Regions from separate parts of the Bacillus sp. SH7-1 genome, predicted to be linked through region 2. Evidence: riboswitches for the same ligand, from Rfam matches in the RefSeq annotation. Region 2 holds a riboswitch; each other region holds the start of a gene.

Region 1 (7,754 bases), on a different contig from region 2:
TGCATACGTAATAATTCAGGGTCCCTTTCATATATTGCAAACGCACGATCCAGTTCTTCTTTTACATCTTCTAATTCATTTGCTATCAGTTTCCTTTGTATTTCTTCTCGTATATAGAAATACAACTCAAAATCTAAATCAGCAGTTTTTTCAAAAATATCATAACGCATTTCTTTTTCGCCGCTAATTCTTTCTAATAAAAATTGGATTGTATTTTCTCCATATTCATTTACTAAATCATTTCTTTGCTCACTGAATCGAAATACTTGATCAATTAATTCCCAAATCGAATGTGGGAAGTGATAATGATATAAGAAAAATTCAATTAACTGATCTTGTAGTGCTGCTGCATATTGAACATCCCATATCACATCTGAACGCAATATTTCTTCCCAATTCCCCTGCTCTATCCGTGCAAAGAAATTATCATAAAGCGTCTCAACACTTTCCATGAATGTATAGACTGGATGTTCAGCAATTGTAGTAGTAGCAATTTCTGCATCACTGTCAGTCCATGGAGAAAATACAAGTTCTCTATCAGAAGCATTCATTTCATCTATTTGAATCGACGGCTTATCTTTCATATTTTTCGCACTTTTCACTGCCTGGTCAAACGCTTCTCTTAATCTTTGATAGCCTTCTGGATCATCTTCTGGATGATGTATTTTCAGGAGTTTTGCATAAGCTTTTTTAATCACTGAAATATTGTCAGTAGGTTCAATCTCCAATGTATTCCAAATACTCATTAGCGATTTGCCCACCTTTCCAGACTTTCAATATGTTCTTTTAATATACTGGAAGCTTCTTTAATCTTTTTATCATTTTGCGTTGTAAGCACGCTCTCAAATTGTTGCAGTAGTATAGAAATCTTTTTGCGTTCATCACCAAGTAACTCTTCATAAAGCCTTTCGCACTTTGCAAGAAGAAGTCGATTTTCTTCTCTATCTCTCGGATGAATTTTAATATCTCTTAACTCTAAAAGTCTCTTTTCTATTTCTGCATCTGTAAGATTTCCAGCGTTTTGCTGTATGATCGTTCTTTTCTTTTCTCCAGTTGATGTACTTATTACCTCAACTTCAAGAATGCCATTAATGTCGTATGTATAACGAATATCAACCGACTCATTTCCAGCAGGAGCAGGAGGAATCTTAATTTTGAGCTCACCTAGTTTTAAGTTATTTACTACCCTACGGTTTTCCCCTTGATATACATCAATAGTTATAAATTGTTGTTTATCCTTTACTGTATATAGTCGCTCCACCTTACTTACAGGAATTGGTGTATTTCTCTCTATAATAGGAAAGAAGTACCCAGACTCTGACTTACCATCTCCAAATTCTTGAACCACACTTGTTCCTAAAGAATATGGACAGACATCGGTTAAAATCACTTCTTCTAAAGCCTTATTTCGTTCTTTTAAGGCAACTTGAATTGCAGCACCTAAAGCAACTGTTTCATCTGGATTTATATTTGCATAAGGCATACGCCCAAACATTTTAGAAATAACAGATTTCACAAGAGGCATTCGAGTAGCTCCACCAATTAATATTACAGCGTCTAAATCATTCGGATTTAACGAAGCATCGCGAAGAGCACGTTCAATTGGATAACGAAGACGTAACAGTAGCGGCGTTACAATTTTTTCGAATTCTCCCCTATTTATACTCGTTTCATATGTTTGATTATGAATCACAACATTCATAGTCGCAGCTGATTCATTACATAAAGTAAGCTTACAACGTTCTGCTTGTGTATAAATTAATGATAGTGTTTTTGAATCAAGTGAATCTGGATCCAGTTGATGCGATTCGAGGAAGAAGGTCATTAAACTTCTTGTGAAATCTTCACCACCAAGATAATTATCACCAGCAATAGATTTTACATCCATTATCCCTTCAAACAATTCCAAAATGGAAACATCAAAAGTTCCTCCACCTAAATCAAATACAAGAAATTTTGTTTCTGATTCTTCTTGGTATAAACCATAAGCAATTGCCGCAGCCGTTGGTTCGCTAATAAGACGTTCTACTGTTAATCCTGCTATTTCCGCTGCACGTTTCGTTGACTTTCTCTGCGTATCATTGAAATAGGCAGGGACACTAATTACAGCACCGGTAACCTCTTCATTTAAATATGCTTCTGCGTCTTGTTTCAAAGATTTAATAACAAAAGATGATAACTCTTCAGATGAAAAAGTATATGTACCCAGCTCATATTTTTTCTCTGTTCCTATAAAACGTTTAAAAGTTGCTGCCGTCAGTTGTGGATGAGTAATTAGTCGCTCTTTCGCAATACGCCCAACTAAAACTTCCCCCGTTTCATCAACGCTAACTACCGATGGTGTGAGAAATTCACCTAAAACATTTGGAATAAGTGTTGCACCATCTTCCGACCATGTTGCTACTAAACTATTAGTTGTCCCTAAATCAATTCCAATTATCGCCATACTAATCCCCTCTCTTTTTACTATATTTTACTATACCATTATAAATAGGAAAAGTATGTAAGAAACTAATAATATCAAACCTTCAGAATATAGAAACTCTATTTCAATCTAGTTAAATGAAATACTGTGTTAAGCAATAAAAAAGCAGTTTTTATATTGGTTTGAAATTAAATTCTATTCCAAATCAATCTTTTCTAAATCCCTTAGAATCACTTCTATCTAACTACAAAAATCCCACAGGAGTAACCCCATTGGGATAATTTATTACATTTTATATTTTGCGTTCCACTCTGATCTCATAAAAAAATGAGAGTAAACACTATTCGCGATCCCCTCATCACCAAAATATCATAAGCTAAACCGCCCTCCTGAAATCATTCTATTCTAACCTTATCAATTCGGCAGAATATCCTCTATCTATTTCAGAAGTAGGTTTAAAACGATACAATAATTAAGTTAATACGTAAATGATGTTACTCTATAACCATTAAATTCATAAATTAAAGGACATAAAACTAATGATTATGGAGCACTTTATCCTATAAACAAAACCCTCCAGAAACATCTAAAATTTGCCCCGTTACCCAGCGGCTATCAGCAGAAGCAAGGAATGCTACTGCGTCCGCAATATCTTCAACTTGCCCGATTCGACCGAACACAGATGAATTCGTAGCAAAATTTCGTATTTCTGGATTATCTAGCAATTTCGCATTTATATCTGTCTTCGTATATCCAGGCATAATTGTATTCACAGTTATACCTCTTTCTCCAAGATGTTTAGCAAGAGGCAGTGTCATCGTATTTAATGCACCTTTACTTAAGCCGTATGCAATTGAGCCTGTAAAACCAAGTCTTACTTCAGCTGATGAAATGTTAATAATGCGCCCCTCTGATCGTAGTAACGGTAATGTTTGCTGAATTAAGAAGAACGGTGCTTTAATATTTACAGACATAATTTCATCAAAAATTTCTTCTGTCGTATTTTCAATCGTTCCTTGTATACCTATCCCTGCATTGTTTACTAAAATATCAATCTCTGATGTACCAACTCTTTTTTGTAATTCATTCTTCAATTGTTCTACTAGCTTTTGGACACCATCAATTGAATTGAGCTCAGCTTCAATTAAGAACGCTTTTCCTCCATTAGATTCAATCTCTCTAATCGTTTCATCTGCAGCTGTTTTATTTCGGCCATAGTGAATCGCTACTAATGCACCATCGTTTGCCAATCTCATCGCAACCGCACGACCAATGCCGCGACTCGCCCCTGTTACTAACGCTACTTTCCCATCAAGATTCTTCATTTTTTCCATCCTTCCTAAATTTCCGTTTGATAAAAACCTATACTTATATTTTCATGTAAACACTAATCATTTTAAATATATATTTATTGGTAATTCAGTTCGTTCACTTATGATATTATAGTTATAATTCGTGATTTACTTTAGAAAACAAAATAAGGAGGCTACACAGTGCAAAACGCAGTAAAACTGGATGACATTGACCATAAAATAATGAACTTATTGTATGAAAATGCCAGAATTTCAGTTTCAGAAATAGGACGGATTATATCCATGACGCAGCCTGCTGTAAAAGAGCGTATGAATAAACTTGAAGATCAAGGAGTTATAGCAGCTTACCGAACAAAATTTGAGCCTTCCAAAATTAATAAAAATATTCAAGCATTCATCATGTTTAAAACGAGTCAATGCTCTGATTTTATCCAATATTGTAATGCCGCACCTGAAGTAACTGATTTATATCGAATTAGTGGAGAATTTAATTATATGATGAAGGTCATGAGCGATTCGATGGATTCCCTCGCTACATTTTTAGACTCTTTAATGCAATTTGGCTTATCGTCTCCTTTAATTGTTTTAAAGAGTGAGTTTGAGGAGAAATTGTCATTTTGATAAAGGGATACGTATTATCCTCACTAACAGTAAAAGTTTCTCTTTCTTGAGAAAAACCAACAAAATCAATGACTAGTAAACAAAAAAGAACATTGATATTTCAATGTTCTTTTTTGTATCTCTTCTTATTAATTAGATTACTCTTCGAAAAGAGCACCTTAATCCCCTTACCCCTGATTCCTCTGCGCCTCCCTAAACTCCTCCTTCACCTTCTCTAACAATCCTTCTTCTGTTATTAATCGATACGCCGTATTTGCTAATGCTTTTGCCGATGTAATTAATGCTTTATCTCCTAATTCTGAACGCGCTGCTTCTCTGAATTCATTCGTATGTGCAATTAAGTCATCTGGGCCGATTTTTATGTACGGATGAATGGTCGGTACGACTTGGCTGACGTTTCCTGCGTCCGTTGAACCAATGCCAACTCTTTCTTTACGGTTTACATCTTCACCTAGTAGTTCTAATTCTTCGGCTACGATATCGTTATATGTTTTTGTTACGAGTAGTTCATCAATTTCATTTTGGAATTGATGGATTTTTACTTTTGCGCCTGTTGCTAACGCTGCCCCTTGTGCGATGTTTTTCACTTTCTCTGTTACTTCCGCACATCTTTTTCGCGTTGCTGCGCGGATGAAGAACCTTGCTGCAGCGTAGTCAGGAATAATATTAGGTGCTTTTCCGCCCTCTGTAATGACACCATGAATTTTCACGTCTGACGGAAGTTGTTGGCGAAGTGCGTTAATACTGTTGTACAGCTGAATAACCGCATCTAATGCGTTAATTCCCTCTTCTGGTGAAGCTGCAGCATGAGCTGTTTTTCCATAAAAATGAAAATCAAGTGGGTCGACTGCTAGTGAAGGACTCGTTGTCGCTGTTTTTCCGCTCGGATGAATCATAAGCGCCGCATCAACATCTTTAAATAAACCTGCTTTTACATAACTCGATTTTGCGCTACCGTTTGGCCCGCCTTCTTCTGCCGGTGTTCCGAAAACGACAACCTCTCCACCTATTTCTTCAAGCGTTTCTGATAATGCAATTGCTGCTGCAACGCTAATTGTGCCAATTAAATTGTGACCACACGCATGGCCAAGTCCTGGTAAAGCATCATACTCAGCTAAAAATGCGATAACTGGTCCTTGTTTCCCTGAACTTTTTCGTGCGATAAAACCTGTTTCATGACCAGCTATATTGTGCTGCAACTGGAATCCTGCACTACCTAGCAATAAACTTAACGTTCTAGATGCGTAAAATTCTTGGTTACCAATCTCCGGATTCGCATGAATATCATGACTTGTTTCTATGTACTTTTCCTTATTTCTTTCGATACTCTCTTCAATTGTTTTTCTTTGTGACGTTACTCCAGTCGCTCCCATTTTTCTTCCTCCTTTTATTTTCACGTAAAAAAGCCTCTTTCTAAAAGATAGAAAGAGGCTTCTGTATATACAGTCAAAATGAGCTTCTTTCTTATCTTTCAAGTTACCTTGCTGGAATTGGCACAGTATTCATAAAGAATCCGCTGCCGAGGTATCATAGGGCCAGTCCCTCCACCTCTCGTGATAAGAATTTTCATAAAATTATATTAAATTACATTCATTCTAAGTTCATTCCGATTAAAAGTCAAGGAATTCCTATCCGAATTTACCGGATATCTAAAAATCCTTTTAATACACCAATTGTCTCAGGTGCTTGCAATCTTGCACATATATACGGGAATTCCGTACTACCTTCAAACATCATTTGAGATGTAAGCGGTGCCCCTGCCCAGAAGATTTCATCATCGATTACGATAAATGGGAAGGCTTTATTTTGTCTTTGTAACCTTACATTTTTCAGTGGAACTGGTCCATCACTATACACTGTTATTTGCGCATTTGTACGCATTAACGCTTGCCATACTCGTTTATCTACTTGCTTTGTACTTGGAAGTGAAATTATGATTTTTCGTTTTGCAGCCAAAATATCTTTTAATAGCCCTTTCGTTTCCTCAAGATTCATTTCCATAAACCAGCGTAATCGTTTCGATATTTTTCGTTCCCACAATTGCCTTGATGTCGTACGATCATACACATCTCCATGACGTTCTATATGAGCTGTTAATTGTGATAACGCTTGTTTTCTTGAAAGATTTTTACGCATATAATGACAATCCGATAATTGAATGAACTTCCCTCTCGCTCTTGTCACTGCTACATTGACGAGGCGATGGTTTTTATGGTCAAAGAACAATACGCCAGGTCTTTCTTGCGGATAACTATCCACTGTATCAAAAATCATCATATCTCTTTCAGACCCTTGGAACTTGTGAACTGTCGCTGCTAAAACAGGTATGTTTTGATATTTCGTTCTCTGTAACATTTCTCTAATACATGTTGATAAAAAGCGAGACTGCGCCCTGTAAGGCGTCACAACACCAATTGATTGAACACCATCTAACAGTCCGATTAACATCATTTGCATCGCTACTAAACCAGACATAATATTAAAACGAGATCCTGAAGCAGCATCTTTTAACGAAAATGCTCCCATTAGACTCGTATCAAATAAAACGCTCGCCTCATTTGCGAACGGTTGTAGTTTCGCAAGTTCTTTACGTTCTGAAACAGACGGATGATCGTATACTCTATTTTTATAAATAAATGAGTTTGTAAACTTAGATATATCCGCATGCATACGTCTTTGTTCCTGCAACATAAACAGGTTCGGATGTGCTTCTGATTTATTAACAGACTCAACAATCCCAGCATGGTAAAACATATCTTCGCCGAGCCATTTGCGAACGAGTTCGTGGTTCGCCATAGCAATTGGAGGTAACTGTAAAAAGTCTCCACAAACGACGATGCGTTTTCCAAGTGAAGCAGCTAATGCAATTTGCGGAACATATGCCATACTCACTTCATCTACAACAACTAAATCAAATGTACGCTCATAAATAAGTGAATCAATGGCACATTTCGATAAAGTTGCGCCAATTACTTTCGCATTTTCAATGTATTCTTTTTCTACTTCTTTAATTTTCGCCTTTTGCTTTCGAAGATCACTTTCAATCTCTTGTATACGCTTCTTATCAGCAGATGTTGCTTTATACGATAAAATCTTTTCACGAAGATCTTGTCGTATCTCTTCTAAATAGAGTCTTTCTTCTCCCCAAGATCCGTTCGTCGTTTCAACTAACTTCGACGCAAGTAGCGTTTCATGATTTCTTATATGTTCATGTTGACTATAACCGTAACGAACAATTTCGCCAGGCGTCCATTTCTTTTTCTTTTCAATTTGCTTCGTTACTTCACTCATTAATACGTCCACTGCTGCGTTACTATGAGCTAACACAAGTACCGATTTTCCTTTTTGATAATGAGCTGAAATAATACGTGATAAATTATAAGACTTCCCTGTTC
Region 2 (7,754 bases):
TATTGAAGTCCAGATACCGTTTGTTTTTGTAAATAGGAATCCGAAGGGAATATAACCGGAATTAATGGTGAATCTGTAAACATAATATCTTCCGCTTTATGCAGTAAGTCAAAACGCTTATCTTCATTTTGTTCAACTTCTGCTTCCTTCACTAAAGCATCAAATTCTTTATTATGCCATTTTGCATAATTGTTTGGACCATCACCTGCATATAAATCTAATTTAGTAATTGGGTCTAATAGAGAACCGCCCCATCCCATATAAGCTAATTGGAAATCACTTTGCTTATATGTGTCGATGTAACTCTTCCACTCTTTATTTTCTAATTTAATATCTACGCCAAGATTTTTCTTAAACATTTCTTGCATTGCTTCTGCTACTTTTTTATGTTGTGTATCTGTAGTGAATTTTAATGTTACTTCAGGTAATGTAGACCAGCCTTGTTCTTTCATACCTTCTTCTAGTAATTTTTTCGCTTCTGCTGGATCAAATTTAACGTAACCACCTTTTTCTTTACGGAAATCACGGCCACTTTGTGTTTTTGCTCCTTCTGGAACGAATGCATTTGCTTCTTGTGCATTGTTTTTATACAGTTTTTCAACGATAAACTTACGATCAACTGCTAATGAGAATGCTTTACGTACTTTCGCATTTGTGAATGGCTCTTTTTCTACGTTAAACGAATAAATATAAGATGAGAATCCCGCAACACGCTTATATTCTTTATTTCCTTTTTCTTTCTCAATCATTTCTTGTGGTAAACCACTTAGTAAATCTAATTCTTTTGATTTGTATAATTGGTACGCTGTTTTAGAATCTGGAATAATACGAAACTCAATTTCTTTTAATGTTACCTTTTTATCATAGTATTCTTTATTTTTTTGTACTGTAATAGCCTGATTATGCTTCCATTCTTTTAACGTGAATGGTCCGTTCGTAATTAACTCTTTTGGATCTGTTTTTAATTTATTATTATCATCAATTGATTTTTTAGATAATGGAATGAATAATGAGCTTGCTAATTTTTGTTTAATGGAAGACACTGGGTGTTCAAGTGTTACCTTTAATGTTTGAGGATCAATGACTTGAATGCCAACTTGTCCTTCTTCACCTTTTCCGGTATTGTATGCCTCTGCCCCTTTAATAAAATACATTTCTGTCGCATTCATAGAACCCGTTTTCGGATTTAATAATCGCTTCCATGCAAATTCAAAATCATTTGCTGTAATAGCAGAACCATCTGACCATTTAATATCTTTCTTTAAATGAATTGTATACTCAGTTCCATCAGCATTTACTTCTTCCTTCTCTGCTAATTCATTTTGATATTTCCCATCACTATCTTGCGTATATAAGCTTGAGAATAAATGTCCAATTACATAACCTGAAGTACTATCTGTCGCAATAGCGGAATCAAGCGTATATGGATCGCTACCAATATTCGTTACTAATCGATCGCCTTCTCCCTTACCAGCACTCGCCTTTTGCGTTTCTTTCTTACCACAAGCAACAGAAGTAATTGCTAAAACAGTCATAATGACAAACAGTAAAAACTTCTTCATCCTACATTCTCCTTTAACCTGAAATTTTTGGTGTTGATGCTAATAATGTTTTTGTATAAGAATGTTGTGGATTACGGAATACTTCGTCCGTATTTCCAAATTCAACAAGTTCTCCTTTATATAAGACAGCCACTTTTTCACATAAATAGTGAACCATCGGTAAATCGTGCGCGATAAATAAATATGTATAGCCTTGTTCTTTTTGAATCTTTTGCAGCAAATGTACAATTTGAATTTGCAATGAAACATCTAATGCTGAAATTGGTTCATCAAGAATCAATACTTCTGGCTCACACAATAACGCCCTTGCAATAGCAATCCGTTGTCGTTGTCCTCCGCTAAATTCGTGCGGGTAGCGATCAATATATCGTCTATCTAACCCAACACGCTCTAGCGCATCACCCGCGACTTTATCTTTCAATCCTTTATCGCCAAGTCCGAATGAAATATATCCTTCTGTTACGCTATCGCGTACTTTCCAGCGCGGATTTAATGCTGCTGTGGAATCTTGAAAAATAAACTGTACTTTCTGTAAGAAATCACGCTTATGAGCTGCATTCAACTTGTGAACGACTTGACCGTTATAATCAATTTCACCAGACGTTGGGCTCTCGATCCCAGCTATGAGCTTACCAAGTGTTGTTTTTCCAGAACCACTCTCTCCAATAATGCCAAGTGTTGTTCCTTTTGGGATAGAAAGTGATATATCTTTTAACGCTGCAATTTCTTTATTTTTACTTCCATACGTTTTCGTTACTTGCTTTACGGTAATTAAATCTGTCGTCATGAGGCATTCACCTTCTCTTTTGATTTCGCTTCGTTATGCTCAAGAACATGCTGCCAGCAATGTGAGCTATGCTCCCCAGAATATTTTGTTCTCTCTGGAAAACGATGAATACATTCTTTGATTGCTACCGGGCAACGATTTACAAAAGGACAACCAAAGCTATTTAACGTCTCAATGGAAGGTGTCGTTCCTTCGATTGCACGTAATACTTTTTCGGTATCATCCATATTCGGAATTGCTTGTAATAAGCTTTTTGTGTATGGATGTTTAGGAGAACCTATTACTTCCTGTATCGTTCCTTTTTCAACGACACGCCCTCCGTACATAACAACTACTCGGTCAGCTACTTCACGTACAAGTGCCAAATCATGTGTAATTAATAAAATACTCGTATTTTGTTTTTCTTTTCTTTCTTTTAATAGCCCCATAATTTGTTTCTGAATCGTTACATCTAATGCCGTTGTAGGTTCATCTGCAATAACAAGCTTTGGATGACAAGCAAACGCAATCGCTAAACAAATACGCTGTCTCATACCGCCGCTTAATTGATGTGGGTACTGTTCAAAGCGTTTCTCTGCTTCATGTATCCCTAAATCATTTAATAAGTTAATTGCAATTTTTTTTGCCTCTTTTTTCGATTTCTTTTCGTGTTGCAAAATCACCTCTGTAATTTGCCTTCCCACCTTCATCGTCGGATTTAAAGATGAAAGTGGGTCTTGAAAGATAAAAGAAATATCTTTCCCACGAATTTGATTCCATTCTGCTTCCTTTAAATTCGTTAATTCCTTTGATTGGAAAGATACATTTCCATCATCAATGTGAATTGCTTCTTGATTTAAGCCGATAATGGATTGTGCTGTAACACTTTTTCCTGAACCACTTTCTCCTACAAGTGCAACTATTTCACCCTCGTTAATAGAAAAGGAAACATGCTTCACAATTGCTTGCTTACTGGTCTCTTTTTCAACGGCTAACGTTACGTTTTCTAAAGATAAGAGCTGTCCCATGTTTTTTCTCCTTTCGATTCCGTTTTACGATTTTCGGATCAATTGCATCTTGCAAACCATCACCAATTGCATTAAATGCGAACATGATGAGTGCAATCATGATTGCCGGGAAGAATAGCTGCCACCATTCCCCACTTAGTAATGTCCCAAGTGCATCGTTCGTCATCGTCCCCCAACTCGCTGCTGGTGATTGCACTCCAAGACCAATGAAGCTTAAAAATGATTCTGAGAAAATAGCCGCTGGAATTGTAAATGACAAATTCACGATAATAATGCCTGTTAAGTTTGGAATTAAATGTCCATATATAATTTTCATATGCGATGTACCTAATCGCTCCGCTGCAATAACAAACTCTCTTTGTTTTAAAGACAAGACTTGAGCTCGAATGAGACGAGCCATTCCAATCCACCCTGTTAATGCAAGGGCGATAATGATGGTAAAAAGACCTGGTTTCATAACGATTAATAGTAAAATAACAATTAACAAATACGGGATACCGTATAACACTTCGATTCCTCGTATAATCCACTCATCAATTAATGTCCCAAGGCGATTGCGCCCTCTCACATATCCACTAAATCCACCGATCAGTACACCTAGCCCTATATCAAGAACTGCTGCTACCAATCCAACTGTTAGCGAAATTTTCCCGCCAGCCCATGTACGTGCCCATATGTCTCTACCTAAATCATCTGTTCCGAACCAATGTTCACTACTAGGCGGTAAGTTTGTTGCCTCTTTTACTTGCTCACTCGCAGTAAATGGCGTTAAACTTTCACCAATAAGCGAGAATACAATAATGAGTAATAACGTCACTGACCCTAAAACTGCGATTGGATTCGATACAAACTTACGAAGTACTTCCTTTTTTCGGCTAATCGTTTGCTGATCTTTATTTATCGTTAATTCTTTTTTCTCTTCATTCGTTAATAACTGTTTATTAATTTCATAAGCTCCCATTTAAATATCCCCCCTCCTTACGTAATAGAACGAATACGCGGATCAACAATACGATGAATAATATCTGTAATGAAAATACAAGAAATTAATAATGCACTATAGAAAATCGTTGTTCCCATAATCACTGGATAATCTCGGTTAAAAATACTGTCTACAAAATATTTTCCCAGACCAGGAATTGAAAAAATCTTTTCAATAACGAAAGTACCTGTTAACAATCCCGCCATTAATGGTCCAACAAATGTAAGTACTGGAACAATTGCATTTCGAAGAGCGTGCCTTATAATGATTTTTTTAATTGGTATACCTTTCGCTCTTGCTAATTTAATATAATCACTCTGCAATACTTCGATCATATTAGAACGAACAAATCTTGTAATAACCGCGATTGGTCCTAATGCCAATGCGAAAGATGGTAATACTGTATGTTCAAATGTACCCCAAGAGGCTACTGGTAAGAGCTCGAATTGAATAGCGAATACTTGTATAAATAGTGGTGCTAAAATAAAACTCGGAATAGAAATACCGAGGATGGCAAGTAAACTTACACCGTAATCAATTACCTTCCCATGATAGAGAGCAGCAAATGTACCTGCAGCAATTCCGACTAGCAATGAAATAACAAGTGCTTGTAAACCAATAATTGCTGATGGACCAAAACCAGTTGTTATAATTTCTGATACACCTTGCCCGGTTGATTGAACAGATTCACCAAAATCAAAATGAACTACGCCGTCTAAATAAGCAACATATTGATTCCATAACGGTTCATCAAGGTGATACTTCGCTCTCATGTTTTGGATCACTTCTTCAGGAAAGATTTTTGCATCTGATGAAAATGGATCCCCCGGAATAATATGCATAATTAGAAATGTCACTGTCGTAATAACCCATAGCGTGAACACCATAACTGATAATTTTTTAATTACATACACTTCAATAACCCCCCTAAACACATGTATTTACTCAGTTTTATTAACGTACTTTTTCCATTACTCCCTTTTCTCTTTTTAGAATACAAAAAGCCTTGATCTTAAAAAATAAGATCAAGGCTTAATAAACAAAGCCCATCACTTATCTTTCAAGACTTGCTTGCTGGAATTAGCACGGTGTTCCTATTACAGAACCCGCTGCTGAGGTGTCATAGGGCCAGTCCCTCTACCTCTCTGGATAAGTAAATTGCTATATTATTATTTGGTTCAAATTGTATATTTCGAATTATAATTCTGAAAAAATGAAAAGTCAATCAAATTGGATATATTTAGAAAAATCAGTTTTTAATACTTTTATTTATCTATGTCGTATTTCGCCTATAATAAAAAAAGATATGAAAGGAGCTATAAGATGGACCCCCTACTTCTAGCTACTATAGGATTACCCTTAACAATCGTTATACTTGTCATCATCGGCTTCTACAAACTCTTCATCAAAAAGAAAAGCATCACCTCTTTTTACACACCCTTTGATAATATTACTGGACAAACTATTTCCGAATTTCACGAAGAACAAAAGGTATTAGTATCCGAGGATGAAGACGGCGATGGTAAGAAGAAAAAATAACCTTGCACAGGCAAGGTTATTTTTTCGTTTCTGCTTGAAAACGTTTATAGTATGTCGATGCTGTTGCAAAGTTAATTTCTATATCACGAATCAACGATGAATCTTCTTCTTTAGCTAACTTCTGTAATTTTTTCATTGCTTGTTCCGATTCATCTAAGAAACCAGCATATACCTCATGTTCTTGCTCTTTCGACTTTGGAACACGAATTTCTTTACGTATATGATCAATATCTTCTAACATGCTAGTCGTTACCTTTTGCACATCTTCTTTATATGTAGCATTCGTTATTTCCTTACCGCCCTTTTCTTTTGCCACTTCAAATAACTGCAGTGCTTTATTAATTTCTTTATTCATCTTTACATCGTATTTTTCATGTACTGCAAGATATTCTTTCATCTCTTCTGTTTGTTCAGTAGATTGCTCTACCTTTTCTTTCGGTTCTTTCGTATCTTTATTTCCATTACACCCTGCTAGAAGGAGCATACTTCCCATTACAGCAATACCCAAAACCTTCTTCATCTCTTCTTCTCCTTTTATCTACAGCTATTACTTATAGTTTCTTTTATCTCCACTTGTTATTATACCGAGAACATCCTACTTTTTACACTTAAGACGACATCGTAACATATATACCAACATGTTTGTCACAGTATCGTCACTTTATACAAATAACTTTTGCACTGCTTTACTACAGCACCTTACAAAAATGTAAGCACACATAAAGAACAAACCATGCTAGACTTACATATGCATAAAGCAAGCATATGTAAGTTTTTAAGGAGAATCATCTATGTACAACACAATGCCTTTTATGGGAGAAGATATTCGTGTCCTCATTCGCGAAAAATCACTTCATATTGAAAATACAGAGAGCCTTCGCCGCGTATTAAAAAAGAAACATGCTCCATTTAAGTTAGCCCAATATTTAAAACAACAACATACAAATCAATTTTATACTGTGCTAAATATATCGGATAAATCATTAACAATCGAAATCATCGGTCACGTCTACATTGGAAACTTTGCAGATATCTTAAAAGAAATCCCACGCATACCGAAGATTGCTCCTATTATCGTTAAAAAAGCGTATAAAATTACCGATCATACCGATATTATCGACTGCGGTGAAAAAGAAGTCGATAGTAATCGCTGGGTGTGGGATAAACTTGCTGTTTTATATGATACGATCATGAATAATATGTATGAGGTATTTCAAAGAAATGAAAAAAAGAACTGATTCAAATATTACCTTTGAATCAGTTCTTTTTTGTTAAGCCTCTAAATTTTGTCTTTGTTGCAGTTCAAACTGCTTTTCACTTCTTCTGGCCATAAATAAATAGCATAGTACCGCACCAATTTCACAAAGAGCTATTACAACACCCATCGGTAATGCGGTGTTACTTCCACCAATACCTACTAGCGGTGCAACAAGCGCTCCTGAAATGAACTGTAATAAGCCTAATAAAGCTGATGCTGTTCCTGCAGCTTGTTTTTGATTTCTCATCGCTAATGAGAACCCAGTTGTTGAGACAACCCCAACACTTGATACGACAAGGAATAACGAGCATAAAACACCAATTAACCCTATTCCTAGTAAGATTGTCAGTAGTAAAGATAAACCACCAACAGCTGCAATAATAATACCAGCAACAAATAATGTCTTCTCATTCACTTTCCCCGCTAAACGACCCGTAACCTGACTAGCAATAATAATACCAATACCGTTGATTGCAAAGAATAAACTAAATTGCTGTGGTGATGCCCCGTATATATTTTGCAATACAAATGGTGATCCCGAAATGTAAGCGAACATTGCCGCTGTTACTAATCCTTGTGACAATGCATATCCCATAAACAAACGATCTTTTAGGAGTTT
Region 3 (7,754 bases), on a different contig from region 2:
ACCCTGATGTAAATAAAGTAGATGATTTAGCACGGTTTTGTAAAATGACATTTTTGGGTGAAAATTTCGATGCGTTTTAAAAATTGAAAGATATAGATATATTTGTAACACAATCTTATCATGATTTTCTTATTCTTTCAAATGAATATACAAAATTTTTAAAATAATATGACAAAGGAATTATAATAATATATATAGAATATAAAACAGGTTAAAAAGAAAAGAAGCTGAATATAATCAGCTCCTTTATGGTGATAGCAAAATATTTGAGCATAGCTGATAAATCTTAGAATTACCAAGAAATTAGTAATGTATTCTAGCCTTCTTCTTTTATCAACTTTAAAAATCTGTGGTTCCATATATTCTCATAAAAATCAATTGTCTCTTTTGCGGACATAAATGGATTATTTAACGTAGACGTTGCTTTCTGTACCATGAAGTTTTCGTATCCTATCCCGTGGGCAAATTTTATCGTAGCGTCCATACAGTATTCTGTTTGGGCACCACAAAATTCAATGCGCTGTACAGATAATTGGTCTAAAATTTCTTTTAAGTTTGTTTTATAAAATGAATTTGCATGTGTTTTTCTTACAAAAAAATCTTGTTCTTGAACATCTAGATCAGCATGAATAGCCCAAGGTTCTCTTTCAGGTACTAAATCATCATCACAATGTTGAACGAAAATGATTGGTTTGTTTGATTTTCTGTATGAAGAAATTCTTTTATTTACTTTTGTAAGTAAATTTTGTAAATCGAATAAATGCTCTTCGCTATAACATACTCCATTTTGTAAATCGATAACGATTAAAACATCTGCATAAGTATCCATTATTTTTGCCCCTTTTATTTCTTAATATATCAATTAATTTATTACTTGGAAATGGATGGTGCCCTATTGTTTTTTTATGAACTATACGAAAAGTAAAAAGTATACTCGAAAACATAAAAAGAAGATATGAAAATTTAATTTCATATCTTCTTTTCTTTCTATGCATTTACAGGCTCTTCCACATAAGAAAGGGCATTTTCAAAATCGGATATTAAATCATCAACATTTTCAAGGCCGACAGATAAACGAAGTAATGAATTAGAAATCCCTCTTTCATCACGAGCTTCTTGCGACAGTGCTGCATGTGACATTTTAGCTGGGTAGGAAAGGATCGATTCGACAGCACCTAAACTAACTGCAAAAACAGGTAACTTTACTTTTGATAGAAATTGGCGGAGTGCGTCTTCTGATTGTAAAGTGAAAGATAGGACAGCTCCGGCTGATGTAGCTTGAGATTGTTGAATATCAAATCCGAGATGTGTTTGTAAGCCAGGATAATAGACGTTTTGAACTTTAGCATGCTCTTGTAAATAATGTGCAATTTTATTGGCATTTGTAGCTGAATGCTCAAGACGTACATGCAATGTTTTTAGACCGCGAAGCACGAGAGAACAATCTTGAGGTCCTAAAATGGCGCCGAATGCATTTTGTAAAAATCCAATTTTTTGAGCAAGTTCGGAATCTTTTACGACCGCTAATCCGGCAGTAACATCACTATGACCAGCAATGAACTTTGTAGCACTATGAAGAACGATATCTGCTCCAAGTTCAAGTGGTTTTTGGAATAGTGGTGTCAAAAATGTATTATCAACAAAGGTAAGAGCGCCAATAGATTTTGCAAGCTTAGAAACAGCGCGAATATCCGTTACCTTTAAAAGTGGGTTAGAAGGTGTTTCTACATAAAAGAGTTTTGTATTTTGTTTAATGTTTTGCTGTATTTCTTCTAAATTGGTCATATCAACAAACGTATGTGAAACACCGTAACGGGAGAGAACCTCAGTTATCATTCGGTAAGTGCCTCCGTATACGTCTTCTGAAATGAGTACGTGATCACCTTGTGAAAGAAGGAGGAATGCAGTAGAAATTGCTGCAATGCCTGATGCAAATGCGAATCCCTTTGTTCCACCCTCTAATAAAGTAATGATATCTTCAAGAGCTTCACGAGTTGGATTTCCTGACCTGCTATAGTCATATTTCCCGAACGTATCTACATCAAACTGATGGAATGTTGATGTGTTATAGATGGGAACGTTAACAGCTCCTGTTTGTGAGTCATGTTTATATTGGTTGTGTAGTAAAAGTGTATCTATAGAATAACTCATATTCTTACACCTTCTTTTACAAGTTTAATGGCTTGCTGTAAGTCTTGAATTAAATCGTTACTATTTTCGATGCCAACGGAAAATCGAAGAAGACGATTACATACACCGTTTGCTGTTCTGATTTCTTCAGGAATATCAGCGTGTGTTTGTGTTGCTGGATAAGTCATTAAACTTTCAACACCACCGAGACTTTCAGCAAATGTGATTAAGGATAAAGATTGTAAGAATGGATTAATCCATGTTTCATCTTTAAGACGAAATGAGATCATGCCGCCTCTTCCTGGATAAAATACATCTGTTACCCCGTCCTCATCATTTAAATAAGCAACAACTGCTTTTGCATTTTCTTCATGTTGTCTCATGCGAAGAGCTAACGTTTTCATACCACGAATTAATAGCCATGAGTCAAATGGGCTTAAGACCGCACCAGAGGCATTATGATAATGAGCGATTTCCTCACAAAGTTCCTTTCCTTTTGCAACGACTAGTCCGCTTAGGACATCGTTATGTCCTCCTAAATATTTCGTTGCACTATGAATTACAATGTCGGCACCTTCTGTTAATGGCTGCTGTATATAAGGCGTGTAGAATGTGTTATCTACAATAAGAAGTAGTCCGTGTCTTTTCGCTACAGTTGCGACAGCGGCAATATCAGTAACTTGCATTAATGGATTTGTCGGAGTTTCTATGAAAATAGCTTTCGTTTCAGTTGTGATAGCTTGCTCAATTTGTTTAATAGATTGTGTATTTACGTATCTACATCGAACGTTCCACTTTTTTTCGTGCTCAGAAAATAATCGATAAGTGCCCCCGTATAAATCTTCAGATACAATAAGTTCGTCTCCGGAGCGGAATAGGGAGAGGACGAGGAGAACAGCTGCCATCCCTGAACTACAGGCATAACCTTGTTCACCGTATTCTAAATCTGCAATTGCCTGTTCTAAAAGGCCGCGAGTTGGATTGCCAGTTCGTGAATAGTCAAAGCCAGTAGATTTGCCAATTCCTTCATGACGATAAGCGGTTGAGAAATAAACAGGTGGGTTAACCGTTCCTGTTGTAGTTTCGCTACGATTTCCGATTTGTGCTAGTTTTGTTTCGATAGTTGACATGTGAAAATTCCTCCTTTTTAAATTAACAATTAAGTGAATGTAAAATAAAAAAAGCCTTCTAAGAAGAAGGCTTTCGGTTTGAATAGAGTCTTCTTCTCATCTGTCAAATCTTTCACAATTTGCTGGAATTAGCACCTTATTAACAAATGTTAATGGTTGCTGAGGCGTCATAGGGCCAGTCCCTCTACCTCTCTAGATAAGAATGTTCGTATGAAATTTTATTATGTTTTTAACTTTACAACAAAAGATAATTGAATTGCAACTTTATTTTAAATAATTTTTATTTTTCCGCAACTGTCATTGACTTTTGCATTTATGCGTGCTAAATTTATTAAAAAATTAACAAACATTGTTAAAAGGGGAACGTATTTCCTTTTAGCTACATAAATAAAATAATAAAGACAACTCTTATTGAGAGCGGTGGAGGGAAAGGCCCTGTGAAACCCGGCAACCTTCAAACGAAATGTTTGAAACGGTGCTAATACCTGCAAAACGAATGTTTTGCATAATAAGAGGAGGAACAATTATGTCCCCCTCTTCAAAGTGAAGAGGGGGTTTTTATATTGATAGAAATGAGGGAGATTTGTGAAAGTACTAGATTTATTATCAAAAGGAATTGTAATAGGTGATGGTGCGGTTGGGACGTTATTACATTCACATGGTTTGCAAAGTAGTTTTGAAGAATTGAATATATCTGATCCAGATTTAATTATATCGATTCATAAGCAATATGTAGCTGCTGGGGCAGATGTGATTCAAACAAATACGTACGGAGCAAATGAAGCGAAATTACGTATGTATGGTTTAGAAAATCAAGTTACTGAAATTAATAGAGCGGCAGTAAAATTGGCGAAAGCATCTGTGACAGATAGAAATGCAATTTTAGGAACAATTGGCGGTATGAAACATATTGGAGCCGTTACAACTACTGATATGGAAAGAGAATTTATGCTACTTGAGCAGGCAAGTGCATTACTAGAAGAACAGGTTGATGGACTGCTATTAGAGACTTTTTATGATGAGTTTGAATTACTTCATGCTGTTCAGGTGTTACGAAAACAAACGAACATTCCAATTGTAGCCCAATTAGCGTTACATGAGGCAGGTACGACTCAAAATGGAAATGATGTAAATGAAATATTAAAACGGCTTTTAGATTACGGTGCAAATGTCGTTGGATTGAACTGCCAACTAGGGCCACTTCATATGACGGAAGCTTTTAAAATGATATCGATTCCGCAAAATGGTTACTTGTCAGCATATCCGAATGCAGGTCTCCCAAATTATGTGGAGGGACGTTACGTATATGAGGGGAGTCCAGCTTATTTCGAAGCGATGACACCGAAATTTATTGAGCAAGGCATTCGGTTATTGGGTGGTTGTTGTGGCACGACTCCAGAACATATTGAAAGTATGAAACGTGCCATTCTAAATGTTACGCCTGTAATAGAAAAAGATACGATTCAAAGACCAAAAGTAGTTCATACACACGAGAAACGTTCGAAAGCTCATGTCACTTTAGCAGAGAAAGCAAAAAAACAAACGACAGTAGTAGTAGAATTAGATCCCCCGAAAACGTTAGATACGCAGCGTTTTTTTGAAGGAGCAAGAGCATTGAAAAGAGCTGGAGCAGACGCTATTACTCTAGCAGATAATTCATTAGCATCGCCTCGCGTTTCGAATATGGCAATGGGAGCGTTATTAACGAAGCATGATATTCCAGTATTGACGCATTTAACGTGTAGAGACCATAACGTCATCGGGCTACAATCTCATTTACTAGGCTTATCAGCATTAGGTATGGAGGAAGTGTTAGCTTTAACAGGTGATCCAGCACGCGTCGGTGATTTTCCAGGTGCGACTTCTGTATATGATTTGTCCTCTATCGAGCTCATTAAAATGATTAAAGAAATGAATGATGGGCGCTCTATTTTAGGGAAATCAATAGGTCCAGCAACAAGGTTTTCAGTGGGAGGGGCGTTTAATCCGCATGTAAGACATTTAAAAGCAGCGGTTAAGCGAATGGAACGGAAAATAGATGCTGGAGCGGAATACTTCTTAACTCAGCCGATTTATGATATCGCGTTAATTGAAGAAGTATATGAAGCAACAAAGCATTTGGAACAACCTATTTTTATTGGGATTATGCCATTAATAAGCAAACGGAATGCAGATTTTCTTCATTTTGAGGTGCCGGGTATTACACTTCCTGAAGAAATAAGAGAGAGAATGGATGGACATGAAACGAAAGAGGCAGCAATTGAGGAAGGGATTCGCATTTCACAAGAATTGATCGATGCGGCGATGAAATATTTTAACGGCATTTATCTTATTACACCATTTCTCAAATATGAAATTACAGAACACCTTGTTAAATATGTGAGAGAAAAGCAAGAAGTGAAAGAAGGTATTAATTGATGAAATGTATAGAAGAGAAATTACAAAATAACATTTTAATATTAGATGGTGCAATGGGAACAATGATCCAGCAAGAGGACTTAACAGCGGAAGATTTCGGAGGTGAAGAGTACGAAGGCTGTAATGAATATTTAGTAGAAACAAGACCAGATGTTATTTTAAAGATTCATAAAGCTTATATTGAAGCCGGAGCGGATATTATTGAAACAAATACATTTGGGGCGACAAATATTGTATTAAGTGATTATGCGTTGTCTCATTTAGACGAGGAGCTAAATGAGAAGGCAGCGAGTTTAGCAAAGCAAGCTGTTATAGAAAGTGGGAAGGAAGTATATGTTGCGGGAGCAATGGGACCGACAACGAAAGCGATTAGTGTTACTGGTGGTGTGACGTTTGAAGAACTAATTGAAGCTTATACACGGCAGGCAAGAGGATTGCTGAAGGGAGAAGTTGATGTATTACTCGTTGAGACGAGTCAAGATATGCGTAACGTGAAGGCTGCTTATATTGGAATTCAAGCAGCTTTTGACGAACTAAATAAAATTGTACCTATCATGATTTCAGGAACAATTGAACCGATGGGAACGACTCTGGCTGGTCAAACAATTGAGGCTTTTTACTTATCGGTAGAACATATGAAGCCGTTATCTGTTGGATTAAACTGTGCGACTGGTCCGGAGTTTATGAGAGATCATATTCGTTCACTATCTGATTTGTCGGAGTGTTACATTTCTTGTTATCCAAATGCAGGTCTTCCTGATGAAGATGGACATTATCATGAATCTCCATCTTCTCTCGCTGAAAAAGTGAAGCGATTTGCTGAAGAAGGATGGGTTAATATTATCGGTGGTTGTTGTGGCACAACACCAGAACATATAAAAGCAATGAAATCTGCGTTAGATTCGCTTAAGCCGCGTGAACATCATGAACGAGAAGGGCATGGGGTTAGTGGATTAGAGGCACTGCAATATGATGATTCTATGAGACCGTTATTTGTAGGTGAAAGAACGAATGTTATTGGGTCACGTAAATTTAAAAGATTAGTAGCAGAAGGGAAATTTGAAGAAGCTGCTGAAGTCGCAAGAGCACAAGTGAAGAAAAATGCTCATATTATTGATATTTGTATGGCAGACCCGGACCGGGATGAAATAGAAGATATGGAAAACTTCTTGGCGGAAGTTACGAAAGTGTTAAAAGTACCGATTATGATTGACTCAACAGATGAAAATGTGATGGAGCGAGCTCTTACTTATATTCAAGGAAAAGCTGTTATTAACTCAATTAATTTAGAAGATGGAGAAGAACGATTTAAAAAAGTGACACCGCTTCTTCAGAAATATGGTGCAGCTATTGTTGTAGGAACAATTGATGAAGATGGTATGGCAGTAAGTGCGGAACGAAAACTTGAAATTGCGAAAAGAAGTTATGAGTTATTGACGACGAAATATGGTATACGCCCGTCAGATATTATTTTTGATGCACTTGTATTTCCGGTAGGTACAGGTGATGAAGAATATATTGGCTCAGCGGCAGCGACGATAGAAGGGATTCGCCTTATTAAAGAAGCGTTACCAGAATGTTTAACGATTTTAGGTGTAAGTAACATATCATTTGGTTTACCACCAGCTGGACGCGAAGTATTAAATTCTGTCTTTTTATATCATGCAACGAAAGCAGGATTAGATTACGCGATTGTGAATACGGAAAAATTAGAACGGTATGCGTCAATTCCTGAGGAAGAAAAGCGTCTTGCAGATGCATTACTTTTTGAAACGACGCAAGAGACGTTAGAAGAATTTACAAATTTTTATCGCGCAGCAAAAAAGAAAGATATCGTTATCCAAGAAACATTAACTCTTGATGAGCGACTAGCAAATTACATTGTAGAAGGTACGAAACAAGGGTTACACGAAGATTTAAGCCTCGCACTTACAGAAGGAAGAAAACCTTTGGATATTATTAATGGCCCACTTATGACAGGAATGGATGAGGTGGGACGATTATTTAATAATAATGAGCTTATCGTTGCTGAAGTATTGCAAAGTGCTGAAAGTATGAAAGCTGCTGTAAGTTATT

What was found. Region 2 has a riboswitch for S-adenosylmethionine ahead of DN390_RS18600 (ABC transporter permease). Riboswitches for the same ligand answer to the same signal wherever they lie in the genome.
Region 1: linked by a shared signal. The riboswitch ahead of DN390_RS08010 (M20 family metallopeptidase) and the one ahead of DN390_RS18600 (ABC transporter permease) in region 2 are both predicted to bind S-adenosylmethionine.
Region 3: linked by a shared signal. The riboswitch ahead of metI (cystathionine gamma-synthase/O-acetylhomoserine thiolyase) and the one ahead of DN390_RS18600 (ABC transporter permease) in region 2 are both predicted to bind S-adenosylmethionine.

The regions. Positions count from the first base shown of each region.
Region 1 covers NZ_QNUD01000007.1:331,255-339,008, reverse strand. Annotated here, with positions in the region: gene DN390_RS08030 (J domain-containing protein) at 1-746, opposite strand, end outside; gene hscC (molecular chaperone HscC) at 746-2,446, opposite strand; gene DN390_RS08020 (SDR family oxidoreductase) at 2,986-3,750, opposite strand; gene DN390_RS08015 (Lrp/AsnC family transcriptional regulator) at 3,919-4,359, shown strand; gene DN390_RS08010 (M20 family metallopeptidase) at 4,527-5,732, opposite strand; SAM riboswitch class I at 5,821-5,922, opposite strand; gene DN390_RS08005 (AAA domain-containing protein) at 5,998-7,754, opposite strand, start outside.
Region 2 covers NZ_QNUD01000021.1:64,679-72,432, forward strand. Annotated here, with positions in the region: gene DN390_RS18580 (peptide ABC transporter substrate-binding protein) at 1-1,562, opposite strand, end outside; gene DN390_RS18585 (ABC transporter ATP-binding protein) at 1,576-2,349, opposite strand; gene DN390_RS18590 (ABC transporter ATP-binding protein) at 2,346-3,356, opposite strand; gene DN390_RS18595 (ABC transporter permease) at 3,313-4,317, opposite strand; gene DN390_RS18600 (ABC transporter permease) at 4,335-5,252, opposite strand; SAM riboswitch class I at 5,389-5,494, opposite strand; gene DN390_RS18605 (DUF3951 domain-containing protein) at 5,662-5,877, shown strand; gene DN390_RS18610 (hypothetical protein) at 5,894-6,397, opposite strand; gene DN390_RS18615 (hypothetical protein) at 6,669-7,115, shown strand; gene DN390_RS18620 (multidrug effflux MFS transporter) at 7,149-7,754, opposite strand, start outside.
Region 3 covers NZ_QNUD01000005.1:415,864-423,617, forward strand. Annotated here, with positions in the region: gene DN390_RS05500 (cysteine hydrolase family protein) at 317-829, opposite strand; gene metC (cystathionine beta-lyase) at 988-2,151, opposite strand; gene metI (cystathionine gamma-synthase/O-acetylhomoserine thiolyase) at 2,148-3,260, opposite strand; SAM riboswitch class I at 3,354-3,463, opposite strand; SAM riboswitch class I at 3,666-3,775, shown strand; gene DN390_RS05515 (bifunctional homocysteine S-methyltransferase/methylenetetrahydrofolate reductase) at 3,846-5,678, shown strand; gene metH (methionine synthase) at 5,678-7,754, shown strand, end outside.